4 regions of the Streptomyces sp. NPDC039424 genome follow, and region 1 is predicted to be linked to each of the others. Evidence: riboswitches for the same ligand, from Rfam matches in the RefSeq annotation. Region 1 holds a riboswitch; each other region holds the start of a gene.
The links. A riboswitch is a leader RNA that binds a small molecule or an ion and turns the genes downstream of it on or off. The one in region 1 is predicted to bind cyclic di-AMP.

Region 1 (4,179 bases):
GTGCCCGAGAGCAGCTCGGTGAGCTTGGACGTCGGGTCCGCCGACGATCCGTCGCCGCCCTGGGCCGCGCCGGACAGCAGGCCGCTCTCCAGGCCGCCCAGGTCCGGCAGGCCCAGGTCGGTGCTGACCTTCACCGTGCCGGACAGCTGCTGCACGTCGGACTTGGCGATCTTTTCGATGAGCTGCTGTGCGCTGATCTTCGGCAGGTCGGGGTCCCCGGAGTCGGCGAGTGCCGGGACCAGCCCGATCGTCGCCGCCGCCACGCCCACCACCGCGACCGGGACGGCGTACCGGGCCGCCCTGCGGCGTCCGGCGCGCGGGTCCTCGGCCTCCGCGGCGTGCGTGCTCTCGTCGGATTCGTACGGTGCCATGTGTGCCTTACCTCCGTCGTCGGCGGCGGCTGTCCTCACACTCGTCCCACCCTTGTGCCGCCATTCTCACCCGAATCGGTGAGGAGTGGTGATTTCCGTGGTTTCCATCTGACCAAATCGGCCGTGAGGAATCGTCAGACCCGGGAGCCAACTCCACGTACGCCTGCGGTATGACACGGAGGGGCGGAAGCTCCACCGACCCGTAGGGGACGGGGCGGGGGGACCGGCACGGGGGTGGCTAGCCCGCCCGGTGGACCACCGCGTCGCAGAGCTGGATGAGCGCGGCCTTGGCGTCGCACTCGCGCAGCGGGGCCAGCGCCGCCCGGGCGTCCTCCGCGTACCGCACGGTGTCGCGGCGAGCCTGCTCCAGCGCCGGGTGGGCGCGCAGGCCGGCCAGGGCCTCGGCGTGCCGGGCGTCGTCGGTGAGGTCGGAGTCGAGGAGGTCGCACAGGGCGATGTCCTCGGGCAGTCCCAGCCGTGCCGCCCGCTCCCTGAGGCGCAGCACGGGCAGGGTGGGGATGCCCTCGCGCAGGTCGGTCCCGGGGGTCTTGCCGGACTCGTGGGAGTCGGAGGCGATGTCCAGCACGTCGTCCGCGAGCTGGAAGGCGACGCCGAGCCGCTCGCCGTACTGGGTCAGCACGTCGACCACGGTCTCGTCGGCCCCGGACATCATCGCGCCGAAGCGGCAGGAGACCGCCACCAGCGAGCCGGTCTTGCCGCCGAGCACGTCCAGGTAGTGCTCGACCGGGTCCCGGCCGTCCTGCGGCCCGGCCGTCTCCAGGATCTGCCCGGTGACCAGCCGCTCGAACGCCACGGCCTGCACCCGTACGGCCTCGGGGCCGAGGTCGGCGAGGATCTGCGAGGCGCGGGCGAAGAGGAAGTCGCCGGTGAGGACGGCGACCGAGTTGCCCCAGCGGGTGTTCGCGCTCTCCACCCCGCGGCGCACGGCCGCCTCGTCCATGACGTCGTCGTGGTACAGCGTGGCGAGGTGGGTGAGCTCGACGACTACGGCCGAGGGCACGATCCCGGGCGCGTACGGGTCCCCGAACTGCGCCGCGAGCATCACGAGCAGCGGCCGGAACCGCTTCCCGCCCGCGCGTACGAGGTGCTGCGCGGCCTCGGTGATGAAGGGGACCTCACTCTTGGTGGCTTCGAGCAGGCCCTCCTCGACAGCCGCCAGTCCGGCCTGGACATCGGCTTCCAGAGCCTGGTCCCGCACGCTCAGCCCGAATGGCCCGACGACGGTCACGAGGGGTCTCCTGTCTGCTGGTGTCTGCTGGCGATTACGCGGTTTGTCGATAGGTCGCTGCCCTCACTCGAGTCAGCGTATCCGGTCAGCTTTCGATCACCGAGGGCGCCCACCGTTATGTTTTCGATCGGTCGATAAGGGTGGATATTTATCGACTTACCAGGAAGTACGACGCGACTGCGCCGCTTGGAGCAGCTCGACCCTCATCGACCCTCACCTGCACGCCCGATGCACTTACCCAATGCGGCGTCCCTCATGCCCTATTTGCCGCTATTGCTATTCCGTGAATTGGGTCACGTCACCGGTTCGGCGCATCCCACCGACCCGCCCGGTGTTCCACCTTTCACCACTGGCCAGTTGAGGCTTGGCAGACGCAAAGGATCAAGTGCCTCATACGCCCCAGAACAAGGTCAACTAGGACGAGGTATGCATCTGGCACTTGTTCCGGACATGTGCTCTCGCATACGTTCCGGTCCGCCGGGCGGAACGCCGAATCCTGCCGCCGCCCATCGCACCCACTCGACGAACTCATTCGCGTACGGCAGGAGCGGGGGAACCAGGTAAGTCGCCGGTCCGGACGGCATCCGTCGTCCCGGAACGGCTCGGGGTTAAGTCGTGTCGCCTTCGGGCGGCACGGCCGGGCACCTCCCAGCCCGCACCCGACAGCTCACCTCGCAGGCGACGGAGAGGAACTTCGCCATGTCTGCTGCCGCTCAGCACCGTGCCCCCTTCGCCCGCCTCGCTCGCAAGCTCGCCGCCGCCACCACCGGCGCCGCCGTGCTCGCCCTCCCGCTGATCGGCGCGACCAGCGCCTCCGCGGCCCCCACCACCGCCCCCACCGCGGCCACCGCCGGCGCGGTCACGTACTCGAACAACCTCGACGGCTGGATCCGCCAGTCCCTCGCGGTCATGGCCCAGAAGGGCATCCCGGGTACGTACTACGGCATCTACCGCAACGTGATCCGCGAGTCGTCGGGCAACCAGTACGCCATCAACCTCTGGGACTCCAACGCCGCCGCCGGCATCCCGTCCAAGGGCCTGCTGCAGGTCATCGACCCGACGTTCCGCGCCTACCACGTGGCCGGTACGTCGTGGAACATCTACGACCCGGTCGCGAACATCACGGCCGCCTGCAACTACGCCGCCCACCGCTACGGCTCGATCGACAACGTGTTCGGCGCGTACTGACCTGACCCGCAGGGCCCCTCAGGGCCCTGTCAGGGGAAGAGTCTTTCGAGGACGACGGCGATGCCGTCGTCCTCGTTCGATGTGGTGATCTCGTCGGCCACCGCCTTCAGTTCGGGGTGGGCGTTGGCCATCGCCACACCGTGGGCGGCCCAGTCGAACATCGGGATGTCGTTGGGCATGTCCCCGAAGGCGACGGCCCGTTCGGCGCTCAGCCCGAGATGCTCGGCGGCCAGCGCCAGCCCGGTCGCCTTGGTGACCCCGCACGGCTGGAGCTCGACGGTCCCGGGCCCCGACATGGTGACCGTCGCCAGCGACCCCACGACCGAACGGGCCGTGGCCGCCAACTCGTCGTCGGACAGGGCGTGATGGCGCAGCAGGACCTTGCTGATCGGCTCGCGCCACAGGTCGGCGCGCCGCTCGACCCGTACGGCGGGGAGCGTCGGGTGGGGCATCAGGTAGCCGGGCTCGATGAGCGTGAGCCCGTCCACACCGTCCTGGTCGACGGCCGCGTACACCTCCCCCACCTCGGCCTCGATCTTGCCGAGCGCGGTCTCCGCCAGCTCCCGGTCCAGGGTGATCGACCAGAGCAGGCGGTCGGCTCCGGCGTCGTACACCTGCGCGCCCTGGCCGCACACCGCGAGCCCCGTGCAACCGAGGTCGTCCAGCAGCGGCCGTACCCGGGGTGCCGGGCGCCCGGTCACCACGAGGTGCCGGGCCCCCGCTTCCCCGGCCCGCGCGAGGGCGGCGAGGGAGCGGTCGGAGAGGGTGTCGTCGCCGCGCAGGAGCGTTCCGTCGAGGTCGGTTGCGACGAGTGAATATGCGGGGGGTGCGGCCATGATCAGAGAATACGGACCCCGCGCCCCCACGACTCACCCCCGTTCTCAGCCCCAAGTGGTGCCCGCGGGCTCCTTGATGGTGGTGTGGGGGCGGTTGAACACGTTGGCGACCGAGACGGTGAGGACATCGAGCGGGCTGGTGGCTGGGGTGGCCCGGGCCTTCCTGGGTGTGGGCGGAGCCCGGGCAGGGTGGCTCAGTGGTGGGCCGCCGCCAGGTGTTTCGTCAGGCGGGGGGAGGCGAACCCGGTGCCGCAGACGAAGCGCATCACCGGGCCGTACGACGACGCCGCCGGAAGGCCGGTGAAGTACAGGCCGGGGATGGACGAGACGTATCCCGCGCCCAGGCGGGGCGTGCCCCGGCTGACGGCGAGCCGGGTGCGCAGTTCGTGGCCGAGGAAGTCCATGGCCGCGAGGTCCACGCGGTAGCCGGTGGCCGCGATCACATGGTCGGCGGGGAGCCGGATGGTGTGACCGGCGGGGGCGCGGACGGTGAGGACGGGGCTGCCGTCGCAGGCGTCCGCGCCGACCACCCGCT
Region 2 (4,179 bases), on a different contig from region 1:
CCCGCGGCACGCGCCGTGGAGCAGTACGAGGCCTATGCGACGTCCCTGGCGTTCCTGCGGCACCGGGGGCGGCGCGGGCGGGCGGGCGCCGACTTCGTCGTACGGGAGCAGGAGTTGCTGCACGAGCTGTGGAGCCGCCGGCAGGTGGCGCGGCCCGCGCTGGAGTACGCGGCGCGGACGTCGGCACCGGTGGTCCCGGCGCCCTGGCCGGTGTACGGGGTGCAGGGCGCGTACGGATACGGGTCCGGGTACGGGTATCCCTACGTCGCCCATCCGGCGTACAACCCGTACCGAACCTAGGCGTCGCGGGGCAGGCGGGACTTTGCGGACACGGCCTAGGGCCTGGTCCTACGCCGACGCCTCGGTGAGCCTCTTCAGCTCCTCCTGGGTGAGCTCCAGCTCCGCCACCCCGAGCAGGGCCGGCAGCTGGTCCACCGTGCGGGCCGAGGCGAGGGGGGCGGCGACCGTCGGCTGGGCGGCGAGCCAGGCGAGGGCCACGGTGGCGACCGGGACGGCGTGCGCGGCGGCGATCTCGTCCAGGGCGGCGAGGACCCGCCTGCCGCGCTCGGACTCCAGGTGCTTGGCGGCACCGGCCGCCCGGGTGCTGTCCACGGTCGTACCGGGGCGGTATTTGCCCGTGAGGAAGCCGGAGGCGAGGGAGAAGTAGGGGACGACCGCGAGGCCGGCGCGGGTGGCGACGTCGCGCAGGGGGCCCTCGTAGGTGTCGCGCGAGACGAGGTTGTAGTGCGGCTGGAGCGCCACGTACCGGGCGAAGCCCTCGCACTCGGAGAAGTCCAGGGACTCCTGGAGTCGCTCCGGCGTGATGTTGGAGGCGGCGATGTGCCGGACCTTGCCCGCCCGGACCAGCCCGTCGAGCGCCCCGATGATCTCCTCGACGGGGACTTCGGTCTTGTCGAAGTGGGTGTAGTACAGGTCGATGTGATCGGTGCCGAGGCGGCGCAGGGAGGCGTCGGCCGCGGCCCTGATGTTGTCGGCGGTCAGACCCGGGTACTTGGGGTGCTGGCTGACCTTGGTGGCGATGACGACGTCGGAGCGGTTGCCGCGGGCCTTCACCCAGTTGCCGATGATGGTCTCGGACTCGCCGCCCTCGTTGCCCTCGACCCACGCCGAGTAGGAGTCGGCGGTGTCGAGGAAGTTGCCGCCGGCCGCCGCGTAGGCGTCGAGGACGGCGAAGGACTGCGCCTGGTCGGCGGTCCAGCCGAAGACGTTGCCGCCGAGGGAGAGCGGGAAGACCTGGAGGTCGGAGGAGCCGAGTTTGCGGGGAGAAGTCATGCCTTGATTCAACGACCGAACCGGTGGCAGGCATTCCGCATACGGGGAAACCGGCAGCCCTGACGTCGGGGGGTTGTCGTCAAGGCCGCCAGGGACCGGAGGTGGGGGTCAGGGGGTGAGGCCCTTGCCGCGCAGCCACGCCATCGGGTCGATGCCGGTGGGCTGGCCGCCGGGGTGGACCTCGAGGTGGAGGTGCGGGCCGGTGACGTTGCCGGTGGCGCCGACGCGGCCGATGACCTCACCGGTGCCGACCTTCTGACCGGCCTTGACGTTGATCGAGGACTGGTGGCAGAACCACAGCTCGGTGCCGTCGTCGAGGGTGAGGATCGTGCGGTAGCCGTAGGAACCGGCCCAGCCCGCCTCGGTGATCGTGCCGCTGTGGACGGCCTTGATCAGCGTGCCGGTCGGCGCGGCGAAGTCGAGGCCGGTGTGGTACCCGGAGGACCACATGGCGCCGGCCTGGCCGAAGGTCGAGGTGATCGTGTACGAGGAGGTCGGCAGCGTGTACTGCTTGGCCAGCTTGGCGAGGCGGTCGGCCTCGGCCTGCTTCTCGGCGGCGTCCTCCGCCTTCTCCTTGGCGGCGGCGGCCTTGGCGGCGGCCTCCTTCTCCGCCTTGGCGGCCGCCTCGGCGGACTGCTTCTCGGCGGCGGCCATGGCGCGGGCGGTGGCCTTGCCGGCGACCTGGCTCTGCTGCAGCTCGGCCTGGGCCATGATCCGGCTGCGCAGTGCCTCGCCGGCGTCGGTGGTGCCCTCGTCGGTGCCGGCGGAGGCCACGCCGACGTGGGTCAGGGTGGCCGCCTCGGCCTTGGCGCCGCCGGCGTCGTCGCTCAGCAGGGAGCTGACGGACGCCATGTCGGGCAGGGAGATGGAGACCGGCGGCTTGCCGGTGTTGGCGCTGGCCATACCGCCCGCGCCGACGGCGGCTATGACACCGACGCCGAGGACGGTGGAGCTGCGGGCGAGTCCGCCGCCGCGCTGCTTGCTGACGCGGTGCCGGCCGCGTACCGGGGGGAGGGACTCCTCGGTGGGGTTCCACTCCTCCCAGGGGCCCTCGTCGGTGCGGTACTCGCCGTAGCCGAAGGTCTCGGTGCGCTGGCTCGGCACGAACGGGGCGGTGGGGGCAGGCCGGTTTGACGCCACGCGGGCGTGCTCCTTTCCTTCCGTATCGCCTACCGGGTTAGCTGACGGGTTCGGAGCGGGAAGGTCTCCTACGCGCGTATATCTCTCGTGGACTCAACGTGAGTTCACGATGGTGTACGCGTGATTCACCCCAAGGTGGTGGTTCCCCGGTTCCCTCGCGGGATTCGGCAGTGCGCACGGAGCCGTCTCGGGTGACGGCTGGGACGACCGCGCTGCGTTATCGAACGTTAATAGACCTACCTGTCAGTTTCCAAGCTGTTCCACTTGATCATTAACGTTTTCACAGGGGACCTTACCGGCCATCACCGGTGAAAACCGGGCGAGTTGACTGCTTCGCGCGCCAGGGGGCGGAGGCCGCCGGGGGAAAACACTCAGGGCCGGGATCCATGTACTGGATCCCGGCCCTGAGCCTTCAGTAGCGGGGACAGGATTTGAACCTGCGACCTCTGGGTTATGAGCCCAGCGAGCTACCGAGCTGCTCCACCCCGCGTCGTTGTGACTCCAGTGTACGCCATGCGCAGGACAGCTCGTACACGGGTTTTCGACCTGCGGTTTTCCGCCCGTGCCCGCACGTGCTCGCGGTCAGCTCGGCAGGTGCCGGTTCGGCTCCTTCGCCGCGGCCTCGTACTCCGGCAGGACGACCACGTCCACGCCGCCGGCCGCCAGCAGCCCGCTCCCGTCGGCCCCGGCGACGAACGTGTCCGGCTCCCGCCATGCCGTGACCACTCTGCGTACTCCCGCGTCGAGGATCAGCCGGGCGCACGGCGCGGGCCGGGAGGTCCGGCGGGCGCACGGTTCGAGGCTGCTGTACACCGTGGCGTCGGCCAGCCGGGGGTCGCCGGCCGGGATCTTGGCCAGCGCCGCCTCCTCCGCGTGGACCACGGGATCGCCCCCCTCCCGCGAGTGACCGCGCGCGAGCTCCGTCCCGTCGGCGGCCACCACCACCGCCCCCACGCTGAACGCCGTCTCGGAGGGCGGGCACAGCGCCGCCAGCTCGCAGGCGATCCGCAGCCAGTGGCGGTCGGCAGCGGCGGCCGCGGCGCCGGTGCCGGGCGCGGTGGGCTCGTAGCGCATCAGGACGACGTCCTCGATGCGCCGCGCCTCCAGCAGCCGCAGCCGTCCGGCCTGGTAGCCCCCGGGCCCGAAGAGGCGGGGCGCGGCCGGGTCGCCGACGAGCAGGGGGGCCAGGACCAGGTGCAGCTCGTCGGCCAGGCCCTGCCGCAGCAGCTGCGTGTGGATGGTTCCGCCGCCCTCGACCATCAGGCGCCGCACCCCGCGCACCGCGTACAGATGATCGAGTACGGCCGGCCAGTCGAGGTCGGCGCCCAGCGGGACGACGTCGGTCGCGAGGCGCCGTGCGCGGGCCCGCTCGGCGCCCTCGTCGGTCGTGTAGAGGACCTTCTCGCCGCCCGTGTGCCAGAAGTTCGCGTCCGGGTCCAGGTCGCCGGAGCCGCTGACGGTGACCTTGAGGGGGTACTCGGCCTGCCCTGCGGCGAGCCTGGCCGCCCGCCGCTCGGGCGAGTTGACCAGCAGCCGCGGATTGTCGGCGCGGATGGTGCCGGCGCCGACCAGGATCGCGTCCACGGACGCCCGTACCTCGTCGACCCGGTCGAAGTCGGCCGGGCTGGAGAGCAGCAGCCGGTCGGGGCCGGTGTCGTCGAGGTAGCCGTCGAGGGAGACGGCGGCGGACAGCAGGACGTACGGACGGGGCATCGACGCACTCTCTTCCGAGGACGGACGAAGGCG
Region 3 (4,179 bases), on a different contig from region 1:
CGCCCACCCCGACTGGGTGCAGTTCCAACCGGGACGAAAGCGGACGGAATTCCGCAATCAGCTCGTCCTCAACCTGGCCCGTGAGGACGTCCAGGAGTACCTCTGGCGGCAACTCGACGGTCTCCTGTCCAACGCCCCGGTCGACTACGTGAAGTGGGACTTCAACCGCTGCTTCACCGACGCGGGCTGGCCCGGCGAGCCGTACCCGCAGCGGCTGTGGGTGGACCACGTCCACGCCCTGTACGCGCTGCTCGACCGGCTGCGGGCGGCCCACCCGGGCGTGGCCTTCGAGTCCTGCTCGGGCGGCGGCGGCCGGATCGACCTCGGCGTGATGAGCCGTACGGACCAGGTGTGGACCTCCGACAACACCGACCCGCTGGACCGGCTCGCCATCCAGCACGGCTTCAGCCAGATCCACCCCGCGCGGACCATGGCCGCCTGGGTCACCGACAGTCCGAACACCCAGCTCAACGGCCGGGTCAGCACCCTGCGCTTCCGCTTCGTCAGCGCCATGGCCGGAGTCCTCGGCGTCGGCGGCGACCTCTCCGAGTGGACCGAGGAGGAGCTCACCGAGGCCCGGGAGTGGGTGGAGCTCTACAAGGAGATCCGTCCGGTCGTGCAGCGCGGCGAGCTCTACCGGCTGCGGCCCCCGGAGGGCGGGCTGAGCGCGTTGCAGTACGTCCTCGGGGACGAGGCGGTCGTCCTCGCCTGGCTCCAGGCACAGCGGTACGGCGAGCCGGTCCCGGCGCTGAGGCTCAGCGGCCTCGACCCCACGGCAGCGTACGAATGCCGCGAAACGGGCGAAGTTCACCGGGGTGCCGTCCTGCTGCACCACGGACTGCGCACCGGACTGCGCGGTGACTTCGATGCGACGGTTGTCCGTCTGCGTCGCATCTGAGTCTTCTGCCTGAATTAGCCCCTTCATCACAACTCGCCATGTAATAGCGGGACATGGGGGACGGGTGGGTGAGGAGCGTCATAGTGGTGACCGAGCGTCGCGCGTCATGTCCACGTAATTCGCAGGGTTTTCCTGGGAATTGAGGGCGCGAAGCCAGGGGGAATTCACGGAGGGTGACCGGGAATTCCCATAACGGATCAAGCGAAACACGGACAGAGGGAACCATCCGCTTGTCCCTGTGTGTCCTGCTCGCTTACGTTCGCCACCACTCCGGACGGACCGCCGAATCCTGCCGCCGCCCGGAACCCGCACACACTCACCCGTGCCCGGCAGGAGCGGGGGACCCACCAGGCACGACTGCCTGTTCCGGTCTCCGGAACAGGCTAGGGGTGAAGCCGCGCACCGCGCGGCCGGGCATCTCCAGCCCGAACCCGACAGCTCACCTCGCAGGCGCCGGAGAGGAACCCGTCATGCCCGCGAAGGGTAAGCACCGCCGTCCCAAGAACCGGCGTTTCACCCGCTCGATCGCCGTGGCCGGAACCGGCGGCGCCGCGCTGGCCCTGCCCCTCATGGGTGCCACCGGCGCCCATGCCGCCACCCCCGCCAAGGACTCGGCTCCCGAAAAGGCCGTCCAGGCCGTGCCGGTGGCCGAGAAGAAGACCTCCACCGCGCAGTCGGAAGTGCGCACCTACACGGTGAAGGCCGGCGACTACCTCTCCAGGATCGCCGACGAGCAGCACGTCAGCGGCGGCTGGCACCGGCTCTACGAGGACAACCGCGAGGCCGTCGGCAGCGACCCCTCACTGATCCACCCCGGCCTGAAGCTGAGCCTCGGCAAGAAGGCCGCGCCGACGAGCACCGAGTCCTCCGCTTCCACCGGCTCTTCGACCGCCTCGCGGGCCAAGTCGCCGTCCAAGCCCTCGTCGAAGCCGTCGGTGAAGTCCGACTCGCAGTCGGCGTCGCAGACCCGGTCCCGGTCGTCGTCCGGCGCCGCCACCGGCTTCACCCTCCCCGTGGCGAGCGCCGCCGTCGGCACCGGCTACCACGTGGCGGGCAGCATGTGGTCCAGCGGCTACCACACGGGCGTCGACTTCGTGGTCCCGACCGGCACCCCGCTCAAGGCCGTGGGCGCGGGCACGGTCGTCTCCGCGGGCTGGGGCGGCGCCTACGGCAACCAGGTCGTGATCAAGCTCGCCGACGGCTACTACGCCCAGTACGGCCACCTCTCCGCGCTCTCCGTCTCGGCCGGGCAGACCGTCTCCGCGGGCCAGCAGGTCGGCCTCTCCGGCGCGACCGGCAACGTGACCGGCCCGCACCTGCACTTCGAGATCCGCACCACGCCGAACTACGGCTCCGACGTGGACCCGGTCGCCTACCTGCGCTCGCACGGCGTCGCCGTCGCCTGACAGGCGGGCCATCAAGGCCACCGAAGGCCGGACCCCTGATCCCCGGGTCCGGCCTTCGGTGTGCCGACCGTCGGACCGTGGGAGCCATTTCCGGATCACCGGCTTCCGGGTGTGGCGTATTCCCGGATGACGCTTATTGGGGCAGTGGCTTATCTCACCGACCGTCAACCCCGTATTACGGTCGCGTAGGTCACATCGGAAGGTGAATCATGGTCCGACGTGGCAGACGATTCGAAGAATGACAACAGATCAGTGATCGGGTCGTACGTGGCGGTGGGGGACAGCTTCACCGAGGGCGTGGGCGACCCCGGCCCCGACGGGGCGTTCGTCGGCTGGGCCGACCGGTTCGCGGTACTGCTCGCGGACCGGCGGCCCGAGGGCGACTTCCGGTACGCGAACCTCGCGGTGCGCGGCAAACTGCTCGACCAGATCGTGGAGCACCAGGTCCCGCGGGCCGTCGAACTCGCCCCGGACCTGGTGTCCTTCTGCGCGGGCGGCAACGACATCATCCGGCCCGGCACCGACCCCGACGAGGTGGCCGAGCGCTTCGAGCGGTCGGTGGCGCGGCTCGTCTCCGTCGCCGGTACGGTCCTGGTGACGACCGGCTTCGACACCCGCGGTGTGCCCGTGCTCAAGCATCTGCGCGGCAAGATCGCCACGTACAACGGGCACGTCCGGGCCATCGCCGACCGGTACGGCTGTCCCGTGCTCGACCTGTGGTCCCTCAAGACGATCCAGGACCGGCGCGCCTGGGACCACGACCGGCTCCATCTCTCGCCCGACGGACACACGCGCGTGGCCCTGCGCGCCGGCCAGGTCCTCGGACTGGAGGTCCCGGCCGACCCGGAGCAGCCCTGGCCCCCGCTCCCGCCCCGCGGCACGCTCGACGTCCGCCGCGACGACGTCCACTGGGCCCGCGAGTACCTGGTCCCGTGGATCGGCCGCCGTCTGCGCGGCGAGTCCTCCGGTGACCATGTGACGGCCAAGGGGGCACTGTCCCCGGACGACATCAGGATGCGGATCGGAGTGGTGGCCTGAGCGGGTCCCCTCCGGGGGTCCGGCGTCTGTGCGTTCCCCGCCGACGGGGGGCGGGGAACGCACTCGGCCGGACGTGACCGGCCCAACGTGGGCCGCACCCGGTCACCCGCTCACCTCAGTCCTCCGCCACTGCCTCGCGGTCCAGGCCCAGTTCGCGGGCCAGTGCCTCGTCCACCCAGCGCTGGGCCCGGGAGCGGGGCACCGCGCCCGCGTACGAGGTCAGTTGGACGGCGAGACCGTCGAGGAGGGCCGTCAGGCGCAGGGCCGTTGCGGCCGGGTCCGGGCAGTGGAACTCGCCCGCGCCGCCCCCCTCGGCGATGACCTCGGTGAGCGCGGCCTTCCACTGCCTGTCCAGCTCCCGGGTGACCTCCCGCAGGGCGGGTTCGCGCAGCGCCACCGCCCAGCCCTCGATCCACAGCCGCCAGCCCTTGGCCTGACCGGTGGGCGCGTACCAGCGCACGGCGGCCCGCAACCGGCGCAGCGCGGTCGTACGGCGGCCCAGCAGCCCCCGCAGGTGCGCGAGGTCGCCCTCGGCGGCGTGCGTGAACGCGGCGGCGACCAGCTGTTCCTTGGTGGAGAAGTGGTAGAGGACGAGCGCGTTGCTCACACCGAGCGCCGAGGCCACGTCGGCGATCCGCACCGCCGCCACGCCCCGCGCCTCGATCTGCTCGACGGCGGCCCGCAGCAGTTCCTCCCGCCGCTCCGCCACGCTCAACCGCACTCTCGCCACGCGGTCACCCTAAACGGTCACCCGGGCGCGGCGGCGAAGCGCCCGGCCGCCCGGTCAGCGGTACCGGCCGAAGCGCTCCGCGATCACCGGCAGCCGGTCGGCCACCA
Region 4 (4,179 bases), on a different contig from region 1:
TGGCGGCCTCCCTGCGCCGGGTACTGGCCACCGGCGAGCGGGACACGATGGCCCTCCAGCGGTACGACGTCGAGCTCACCGACCGGCCCGGACACTGGGAGGAGCGCTACTGGAGCCCCGTCAACGCGCCGGTGTTCGGCCCGGACGGGACGGTGGTGCTGCTGGTGCACCGGGTCGAGGAGGTCACCGAACTCATCCGGGCTCGCAACCGCGGCGACAGCGACCGGACCCGGGTGCTCGAGGCCGAGCTGTACCGGCGGGCCCGGGAACTGCAGGAGCTGAACGAACGGCTGCGCCGGGCCCAGGCCCGGGACCGGGAGGTGGCGCTCGCCCTCCAGGAGGCGATGCTCCCCGACCGCCGGCAGGTGGGGCGCCGCCGGGCCGCCGTGCGGTACCAGCCCGCGGTGAGCGCGCTGAACGTGTGCGGCGACTGGTACGACCTGGTCGACCGGGTCGGCGGTGACTGCATCGGCCTGTCGGTCGGCGACGTGGTCGGGCACGGTCTGCGGGCCGCCTGTGTGATGGGTCAGCTGCGCAGCGCGCTCAGCGCCGCCTGCCGGGTCGCCGAGGGGCCCGCGCAGGCCCTGAACGCCCTGGGGGAGTACGCCCATGTGGTCGACGGGGCGGAGTCGGCCACGGCCGTGGCGGCCTTCATCGACTTCGACCGGCGCAACCTGTCGTACAGCAGCGCGGGGCATCCGCCGCCCGTGCTGCTCCATGCCGACGGGAGCGTGGAGTTCCTCGACCGCGCCACCGATCCCCCGCTGGACGCGCGGCCGGACCCCCGGCCCCGGCCCGAGGCGCACACCGCCTTCGACCACGGGGCCACCCTCGTCCTGTACACCGACGGCCTGATCGAGCGGCGGCACGAGGACATCGACGCCGGGCTGGCCCACCTCGCCGACGTCCTCGTACGGCACCGGGACGCCGACCCGGAGGATCTCGCCGACGCCGTCCTGCGGGAGTTGCTGCCGCGGGAGGGTGCGACCGACGACACCGCGCTGGTCATCATGCGGCTGTGAGGCGGGAGTTCGTGCCGTCTTTACCCCCTCGTGCACCCTCTTCACCAGATGATCATGACCATCAAGATGAATATCACAATTACGTATCGGACATTCCGCGCTTCAACCTTCACACCAGCCACACATGTTCGTTAGGTTTACGCCCAGGCCGCACGGCTCCCCCCGGCGAACCCCGCCGGGCCGCGTGGCCTCCGCCGAGTCCGGTCCTTCCAGCGTGGCAGCCGGAGCCGGGGACCCACCGAAACTTGGGGTGAATCGGCCCAACCGCCCGACAGGGCAAGGGCCGTAGGGCATGCCTTCCACCATCGACCGCCCGAACCCGACAGCTAACCCGGTAGGCGGAGCACGGAAGGAGTACGTCCCCCATGGCGCGCGAAAGCCGCGACGAGGTTCGGCAGCGAATCGACACCCTCTACGACCAGGCCGAGAACGCCACCGGGAACTACAACGCGACCCGTGCGATGACCTCGGGGAATCGCACCCGCCCCTTCTCCGCGCTCAACGGGACGGGAGGGCGCTCCGGTTCCGGCCTCGACGGTGTCCCCCGGCAGTGGTTCGACGGCGCGCGCGCCAAGCTGGGGCCGACCGTGCCCGCCGCGCTGCCGGCCGACCGGGCGCCGAAACGCCCGGCGCCGGGCCGCTCCGCGGAGCGGCCGGCGGCCGGTCTGCTCGGCCGTGAGCCGCTTCCGGAGCTGACCGCCGGGCCGGCGGCCGGCCGGGCCGTCGCGGAGCTCACCGCCCGGCCCGTCGCCGCGCTGCCCGCCGCGTCGGAGGCACGGCGCGAGCTGGAGCCGCCCAAGGCCCTCCCGGGCCCCGCCACCGAGCGGGAGCCTTCCAGCCCGGCGACCGCCAAGAGCCGCAACCAGCGGAAGCTGGCCGAGGCCCGCGAGCTGCTGTCCCGGCGCACCGCCCAGCCGGCCTCGCAGCCCCTGGCCCTCGAACCACCGCGACCGGCCGAGACCGCCTGGCGCGCCGCGGGAGCCCTCACCTCCGGCCCCCTGACGGGCACCGGCTCCTTCCCCACCGCCACGGCCCCCCTGACCGACACCGGCACGTTCGCCGTTCCCAACCCGCTGACGAACACCGGGACCTTCGCGGTCCCCAACCCCGTCGCCAACACCGGGACCTTCGCAGTCCCCGACCCGGTCACCGACACCGGATCCTTCGCAGTCCCCAACCCGGTCACCGACACCGGATCCTTCGCAGTCCCCAACCCCGTCGCCAACACCGGGACCTTCGCGGTCCCCAACCCGCTGACCAACACTGGGACCTTCGCCGTCCCCAACCCCCTGACGGACACCGGGTCGTTCGCCGCCGCGGCCCCCCTGACCGACACGGGCTCCTTCCCCGCCGCGGCCCCCCTGACCGGTACCGGGACCTTCGCCGTCCCCGAGCCGCTCACGAGCTCCGGATCCTTCGCGGTCCCCAACCCGCTCACGGACACCGGGTCCTTCGCCGCCGCGGCCCCCTTGACCGAGACCGGATCCTTCGCCGCCCCCAACCCGCTCACGAACACCGGGACCTTCCCCGCCGCCCCCCTGACCGACACCGGATCATTGGCCGCTCCCGCCCCTGTCATCGCCCCCGCCCCCCAGTCCCCGTACGACGGCAAGGCAGCGAAGGCGATCGCCTTCGCCCGGGCGCAGATCGGGCGGCCCTGTGTCTGGGGTGCGACCGGACCGGAGTCGTACGACTGCTCCAGTCTGATCCAGGCCGCCTGGCGCGTCGCGGGCGTGACGCTGCCCCGGTCCGCGCAGCAGCAGGCGGACGCGGGCATGCCGCTCGCGCTGAGCGACGCGCAGGCCGGAGATCTCGTGTTCTTCTTCGACGACGACAGGCACGTCGGCCTCTACGTCGGCAACGGCATGATGATCCACGCACCGGGCCCGGGCGCGTACATCCGCGAGGAGTCGGTGTACGGCGCCGGGGAGTCGGCGATTCACCGGGTCGTACGGCCGGCGTGAGGCCGGCCGCGCCGGCTCTCGTAGTGGTCCAGCAGGGTCTCCTCGACCGGGCGGTAGGTGAGGCCCAGTTCGCGCACGCTCCGGCTGTTGTCCACGCGGAATCGGATGCCGAGGTGTTTGCGGATGTAGTCCTGGGTGAGGCCGAAGGCCGGACCCAGGACGCGCACCGGCCAGTGCGGGAGCGCGGTGCGGGGCAGTCGCAGGTCGCGCGGATGGCGGGCGCGGATGATGCGGGACATCTCGTGGAAGGACGTCATCGTCTCGGCCGCGACGATGTAGCGGCCCCTGGCCGCCGGGTTCTCCGCCGCCAGGATGTGCGCGTCGGCCACGTCCCGTACGTCCGCCGTAGTGAAGCTGAAGTCCGGTGCGCCGTAGCAGAAGTAGCCCTTGAACAGCTCGTCGAGCAGGAACAGGCTGCCGGACTCGGACGCGGGAGTGAACGAGGGGCCCAGGACCAGGCCGGGGTTGACGGACACCATCCGCCAGCGGTCCTGCGCCTTCTCGGCCTCCCAGGCGGTGCGCTCCGCCGCGGTCTTCGCGTAGTGGTAGGGGTTGTTCTCCACCGTGCTGGTGGTGTTGAAGTACCTCTCCGACAGCACCTGGCCGTCCATGGCGAGCACGTCGGCGTAGTCGCCGAAGACCGCGCCCACCGTGGAGGTGAACACCAGGGTGTGCACGCTGGGCGCGCGCTCCACCGCCGCCAGCACGTTGCGGGTGCCGAGCACGGCCGGTTCCACCACGTCCCGGCGGCCGTCCTTGATCTTCTCCGGCATGAGGAACGGCGACGCCACATGGAAGACGACCGCGCAGCCGCGCAGGGCCTCGTCGAAGGAGCCCTCGCGCAGCAGGTCCGCCTCGAACAGGGTCAGTCGCCCGGGGAACGCCTCCTGCAGCTCCCGCAGGGGCCGCACCTTCTCGGGACGCGCGATCCCGCGCACGGTGGTGTGCACCCGGTAGCCGCGCTTCAGCAGCCGCCGCACCAGATGGCTGCCGACGAATCCGCTGCCGCCGGTCACCCCGACGGTCGTCGCCCCGTGCTCCCCCACCCTGTCACCCCTCGGTCCCGGTCGGTGGCTCGTCCGGGGCGGGCCGGGCCGCGCCCCGAGGCAAGGGTCGGACATGCCCATGACCGGTGTCCATGACACGGGTGGGCATAAGATCGGCTTATGAGCTCATAGAGCGGACCCGCGTAC

Region 2: linked by a shared signal. The riboswitch ahead of ACZ7L0_RS14335 (M23 family metallopeptidase) and the one ahead of ACZ7L0_RS34145 (transglycosylase SLT domain-containing protein) in region 1 are both predicted to bind cyclic di-AMP.
Region 3: linked by a shared signal. The riboswitch ahead of ACZ7L0_RS01165 (M23 family metallopeptidase) and the one ahead of ACZ7L0_RS34145 (transglycosylase SLT domain-containing protein) in region 1 are both predicted to bind cyclic di-AMP.
Region 4: linked by a shared signal. The riboswitch ahead of ACZ7L0_RS25595 (C40 family peptidase) and the one ahead of ACZ7L0_RS34145 (transglycosylase SLT domain-containing protein) in region 1 are both predicted to bind cyclic di-AMP.

The regions. Positions count from the first base shown of each region.
Region 1 is NZ_JBVKAI010000019.1:7,677-11,855, forward strand. It holds gene ACZ7L0_RS34135 (LolA family protein) at 1-371, opposite strand, end outside; gene ACZ7L0_RS34140 (polyprenyl synthetase family protein) at 610-1,620, opposite strand; cyclic di-AMP (ydaO/yuaA leader) riboswitch at 2,144-2,316, shown strand; gene ACZ7L0_RS34145 (transglycosylase SLT domain-containing protein) at 2,320-2,808, shown strand; gene ACZ7L0_RS34150 (HAD family hydrolase) at 2,838-3,644, opposite strand; gene ACZ7L0_RS34155 (NAD(P)-binding domain-containing protein) at 3,839-4,179, opposite strand, start outside.
Region 2 is NZ_JBVKAI010000005.1:19,783-23,961, forward strand. It holds gene ACZ7L0_RS14325 (PrsW family intramembrane metalloprotease) at 1-300, shown strand, start outside; gene ACZ7L0_RS14330 (aldo/keto reductase) at 349-1,293, opposite strand; gene ACZ7L0_RS14335 (M23 family metallopeptidase) at 1,402-2,433, opposite strand; cyclic di-AMP (ydaO/yuaA leader) riboswitch at 2,445-2,613, opposite strand; tRNA gene ACZ7L0_RS14340 (tRNA-Met) at 2,850-2,923, opposite strand; gene ACZ7L0_RS14345 (dihydrofolate reductase family protein) at 3,016-4,146, opposite strand.
Region 3 is NZ_JBVKAI010000001.1:232,531-236,709, reverse strand. It holds gene ACZ7L0_RS01170 (alpha-galactosidase) at 1-898, shown strand, start outside; cyclic di-AMP (ydaO/yuaA leader) riboswitch at 1,206-1,364, shown strand; gene ACZ7L0_RS01165 (M23 family metallopeptidase) at 1,369-2,304, shown strand; gene ACZ7L0_RS01160 (SGNH/GDSL hydrolase family protein) at 2,557-3,342, shown strand; gene ACZ7L0_RS01155 (TetR/AcrR family transcriptional regulator) at 3,458-4,072, opposite strand; gene ACZ7L0_RS01150 (glutamate dehydrogenase) at 4,127-4,179, opposite strand, start outside.
Region 4 is NZ_JBVKAI010000011.1:14,052-18,230, forward strand. It holds gene ACZ7L0_RS25590 (PP2C family protein-serine/threonine phosphatase) at 1-1,022, shown strand, start outside; cyclic di-AMP (ydaO/yuaA leader) riboswitch at 1,205-1,379, shown strand; gene ACZ7L0_RS25595 (C40 family peptidase) at 1,388-2,986, shown strand; gene ACZ7L0_RS25600 (NAD-dependent epimerase/dehydratase family protein) at 2,962-4,032, opposite strand.